2 regions of the Cellulosimicrobium sp. I38E genome follow, and region 1 is predicted to be linked to the other one. Evidence: riboswitches for the same ligand, from Rfam matches in the RefSeq annotation. Region 1 holds a riboswitch; the other holds the start of a gene.
What was found. A riboswitch is a leader RNA that binds a small molecule or an ion and turns the genes downstream of it on or off. The one in region 1 is predicted to bind S-adenosylmethionine.
Positions count from the first base shown of each region.

Region 2: it holds a riboswitch for S-adenosylmethionine, as region 1 does, so the genes downstream of both, A0J59_RS06275 (methylenetetrahydrofolate reductase) here and A0J59_RS01730 (NADPH-dependent FMN reductase) in region 1, are expected to answer to the same signal.

Region 1 is NZ_LUAZ01000008.1:37,164-39,605, forward strand. It holds gene gdhA (NADP-specific glutamate dehydrogenase) at 14-1,351, opposite strand; SAM riboswitch class IV at 1,545-1,678, shown strand; gene A0J59_RS01730 (NADPH-dependent FMN reductase) at 1,699-2,298, shown strand; gene A0J59_RS01735 (flavin reductase family protein) at 2,295-2,442, shown strand, end outside.
Region 2 is NZ_LUAZ01000017.1:227,816-230,257, forward strand. It holds gene A0J59_RS06265 (hypothetical protein) at 1-193, opposite strand, end outside; gene A0J59_RS06270 (alpha/beta fold hydrolase) at 240-1,184, opposite strand; SAM riboswitch class I at 1,316-1,418, shown strand; gene A0J59_RS06275 (methylenetetrahydrofolate reductase) at 1,582-2,442, shown strand, end outside.

The DNA.
Region 1 (2,442 bases):
GGGTAGACGACGGTCAGATGACGCCGAGCGCGAGGATCGCGTCGGCGACCTTGGTGAAGCCCGCGATGTTGGCGCCGAGCACGTAGTTGCCGGGCGTCCCGTACTCGTCGGCCGTCTCGACGCACCGGTCGTGGATGCCCGCCATGATCTGCGCGAGCCTCTCCTCCGTGTACTCGAACGACCACGAGTCGCGCGACGCGTTCTGCTGCATCTCGAGCGCCGAGGTCGCGACGCCGCCGGCGTTCGCGGCCTTGCCGGGAGCGAACAGCACGCCCGCCTCCTGGAGGAGCGCGACGGCGGAGGGCGTCGTCGGCATGTTGGCGCCCTCGGCGACCGCGACGACGCCGTTCGCCACGAGCTGCTTGGCCGCGCTCTCGTCGAGCTCGTTCTGCGTCGCGCACGGCAGCGCGACGTCGCACGGCACGTCCCAGATGGAGCCGTCGGTGACGACGCGCGCCCCCGGGCGACGGGCCGCGTAGTCGGCGACGCGGCCGCGCTCGACCTCCTTGATCTGACGCAGCAGGTCGAGGTCGACGCCGGCCTCGTCCACGACGTAGCCGGAGGAGTCGGAGAAGGCGACGACGTTCGCGCCGAGCTGCTGGGCCTTGGCGGTCGCGTAGATCGCGACGTTGCCCGAGCCGGAGACCACGACGCGCCGGCCGTCGAGCTCCTGCCCGCGCGTCTCGAGCATGCTCTGCGCGAAGAGCACGGTGCCGTACCCCGTCGCCTCGGTGCGCACGAGCGAGCCGCCCCACGAGATCCCCTTGCCCGTGAGGACGCCGGACTCGTAGCGGTTGGTGATCCGCTTGTACTGGCCGAACAGGTAGCCGATCTCGCGGCCGCCCACGCCGATGTCACCGGCCGGGACGTCGGTGTTCTCGCCGATGTGCCGGTACAGCTCGGTCATGAACGACTGGCAGAACCGCATGACCTCGCCGTCGGAGCGGCCGCGGGGGTCGAAGTCCGACCCGCCCTTGCCGCCGCCGATCGGCATGCCGGTGAGCGAGTTCTTGAAGATCTGCTCGAAGCCGAGGAACTTGACGATCCCGAGGTAGACCGACGGGTGGAACCGCAGGCCGCCCTTGTACGGACCGAGCGCCGAGTTGAACTCGACCCGGAAGCCGCGGTTGATCTGCACGCGGCCCGTGTCGTCCACCCACGGGACGCGGAAGATGATCTGGCGCTCGGGCTCGCACACGCGCTCGAGGACGGCCGCCTCGACGTAGCGCGGGTGCTTGCGCAGCACGGGGCCGAGCGAGTCGAAGACCTCGCGCACGGCCTGGTGGAACTCGGCCTCGCCGGGGTTGCGACGCAGGACCTCGTCGTAGACGGACTGCAGTCGGCTGTCCATGGGTACTCCTCGTCTGGGCGGAAACTCCTGCTGACGGTACGCCTGTGCCAGAAGTTCCCGTACCGCCGTCTCACTCCCTGCGCACCCGGAGACGTCGCGCAGGGCCCCCGGGAAGGACACAACCGTCCACCCACTGAGAAACCCGATCGATCTGGTGCGGTTTTCGTGGAGCCGTTGCTATACCCGTCCCCAAGGTCACGAGCACCAGTGCCAAGCCCCGGCTCGCTGGTCGGCAACCCCCTGTCACGGCGGGGTGCTCCGGGAGATGACCAGGCCGCGCGCGACCGGCCCCGCACCCGCGGGACGGCCGCGCGGCAAGCGTGATCGACGACTACTGCGAGGTACACATGACCCACCGCTCCCTCTCCCCGACGGTCCTCGCCGTCTCCGGCAACCCGCGCCCCGGCTCGCGGACGCTCGGCGCCGCCGAGTCCGTGGCGCACCGCGTCGCCGCCCTCCTCGGCACGGCCGACGTCTCGACGATCGACCTCGCGACGTTCGCCACCGAGATCCTCGCCCCCGAGCGCCCCGCAGCGGACGCCGCGCGCGACCGGCTCGCCGCGGCGACCGTCGCCGTCGTGGCGACGCCGGTCTACAAGGCGTCGTACACCGGGCTCCTCAAGGCGTTCCTCGACCTCTACGGCCCGGACGGGCTCGCGGGCGTCGTCGTCGTGCCGCTCGTCGTGTCGGGCAACCCCGCCCACGCGCTCGTCGGCGAGGTGCACCTGCGGCCCGTGCTCGTCGAGCTGGGCGCCGTCGTCCCGACCCGCTCCCTCACGGTCACCGAGCCGCAGCTCGCGGACCTGGGCCCCGTCGTGGACGCGTGGCTCGCCCGTGAGGGCGACGCGCTGCGCCGCGCCGCGACGCCGCTCCCCGGGGTGGACGGCGGCGACCCGCCGCACGCCGACCAGGCCGTCGCCGACGCGTTCGCGGGGGTGGCCCGATGACCGCCGAGCTCACCCACCTGGAGGCCCTCCTGGCAGAGCAGGACGAGCCGCAGCTCTCCCCCGACGAGTACAAGTCCGTGTTCCGCGGCCACCCGGCCGGGGTCGCCGTGATCGCGCTCGAGCACGACGGCCGTCTCGTCGGGT
Region 2 (2,442 bases), on a different contig from region 1:
CCGCAGTCTCCAGGCCGACCTCCCGCGCGATCGCGACGATCGCGTCGCGCTGCTCCGGGTGGTCGTCCGCGTCGCCGCCGTCCCAGAGCTCGAGCCACCGGTCGGTGGGGTCGTCGCTGCCGCAGTCGGCCCACACGCGGCAGATCCGATCGAGCTCGTCCTGCGTCATCGGGCGGGTCGGGGTCGCGTACATGGCGGGCTCCTGTGCTCGCTCGGTGTCGGTGAGAGGTCGGCTCACCCTAGTCCCGGGCCGGCGCCTCCGGCGCATCGGTTCGCGCCGACCTGGCTGCCCACCGTGCGGTGGACCCCGCCCGGTCGAGCGCGTCGTCGACGAAGGCGGCGAGGAGTGCGGCGACCTCGCTCGCGTGCGTCTCGAGCAGGAAGTGACCGGCGTCGTAGACGTGCACGGCGAGGGTCTCCATGACCTCGTGGTAGGCGACGACCTCGCGGATGTCGAAGAACGTGTCGAAGCGGCCCCAGAGGACCATGCACGGGGGCTGGTGGCGCCGGTGGTAGGCGGCGATCGCGGGGAAGCGTGCGACGTGCGACCGGTAGTCGGTGAAGAGCCGGAACTGCAGGTCGGTCATGCCCGGGCGCGACAGCCGCCCCCAGTCGAGGTGCCACGACTCGGGCGGATGAAGCTCCTGGACGCTCGGAGGCGACCCGGCGAGGTACTGGTCCCGGGTCCCTTCGAAGGTCAGCCAGTCCGGGAGCGCCGCCCGGTTCTCCGGGGTCGGGTCGGCCCAGAAACGCCGGGCCGTGTCCCAGGTGTCCCCGAGGCCCGCGTCGTGGGCGTTGCCGTTCTGCACGACCAGTCCCAGCACGTGGCCGGGGTCGCGCATCGCCAGCGAGTACCCGACGGGAGTGCCGAAGTCGGTGACGTAGAGGACGTAGCGCTCGATCCCCAGGCTCGTGACCAGCGCCTCGATCACGTCCGTCAGGCGCTCGAACGTGTACTCCTCGGGCGGGAGGGCGTCGGAGAAGCCGAAGCCGGGAAGGTCGGGGGCGACGACGTACGCGTGGTCGGCGAGCACCGGCATCACGTCCCGGAACGAGTGGGACGAGGCGGGGAAGCCGTGCAGGAGCAGCACCGCGGTCGACGAGGGCACCCCGGCCTCGCGGTAGTGGATACCTACCCCGTCGACCTCTCGGGAGCGGTGCCGCGGCTTGGACGAGTGCTTCATCGGATCCTCCTGAGCGCTCCGAGCGACAGGTCGTGACCGTCCGCCCATCATAGGAAGGAGGCCTCGACCGGGCGGGCGTCTCAGCAGGCGAGCACCCTCGACCGCATGGCGGATGCGCCGTAGGATCGTGCCAACCATCCAGAGCGGTCGAGAGTCCTGGCTCGACGACACCGCAGCAACCCGCCGACGGAAGCCTCCCGAGGACAAAGGTGCTAACGCCAGGGTCGATGGAGCGACTAATGGTCTCAGAGGCATCCTTCGCGCACCGTCCGGGCAGCACGTGCCCGACGGCGGTCGCGCACGCACGCACCCCGGTCGGAGCGACGTCGTGAGCGTCGCGGACGCCGTCGGGCAGGCCCACGGCGGGGCCGCACGCCCCACGGTCTCGTTCGAGCTCATGCCCCCGCGGCGCCCGGACGCGGCGCCGAAGTTCTGGGAGACGGCGCGGCGTCTCGTCGCGACCCACCCCGACTTCGTCTCGGTGACGTACGGCGCGGCCGGGACCGACCGCGCGACCGCGCGCCAGGTCGTCGGCCGCCTGCTCCAGGGCACGCCCGTGCTGCCGATCGCGCACCTCACGTGCGTCGGGGCGTCGCGCGAGGACGTGGAGGAGGTCATCTCCGACTTCCTCGACGAGGGCGTGCGCAGCTTCCTCGCGCTGCGCGGCGACCCGCCGCGCGACCAGCCGGACTGGCAGCCCGCGCCCGACGGCGTGCGGTCGTCGACCGAGCTCGTCGCGCTCCTGCGCGAGGTCGAGGCGTCGCGCTGCGCGTCCGACCCGGCCGCGGCGCTGCGCGGCGCGGCCCGCCCGCTGACGATCGCCGTCGCGACGTTCTGCGACGGCAACCCCGCCGCCGGCACGACGCGCGCCCAGGAGGTGCGCCGCCTGTGGCAGAAGCAGCAGGCCGGCGCGAGCTTCGCGATCACGCAGCTCTTCTACGACGCGTCGTCGTACACCGACTTCGTCGCCGAGGCCCGCGCGGCCGGCGTGACGATCCCCATCCTCGCCGGGCTGCTGCCCACGACGGAGCCTGCGCGGCTCCGTCGCGTCGAGGAGCTCACGGGCGTGCGCGCGCCTCAGCACCTGCTGGACGCGCTCGACGCCCTGCCCGACCCGGAGGCGCAGCACGCCTACGGGATCGCGTACACCGTGGACCTCGCGCAGCGCGTCCTCGACGCGGGCACGCCCGGTCTGCACGTGTACACGTTCAACAAGCACCGCGCCGCTCTTGACCTGCTCGAGGGTGTCCACCTCGGC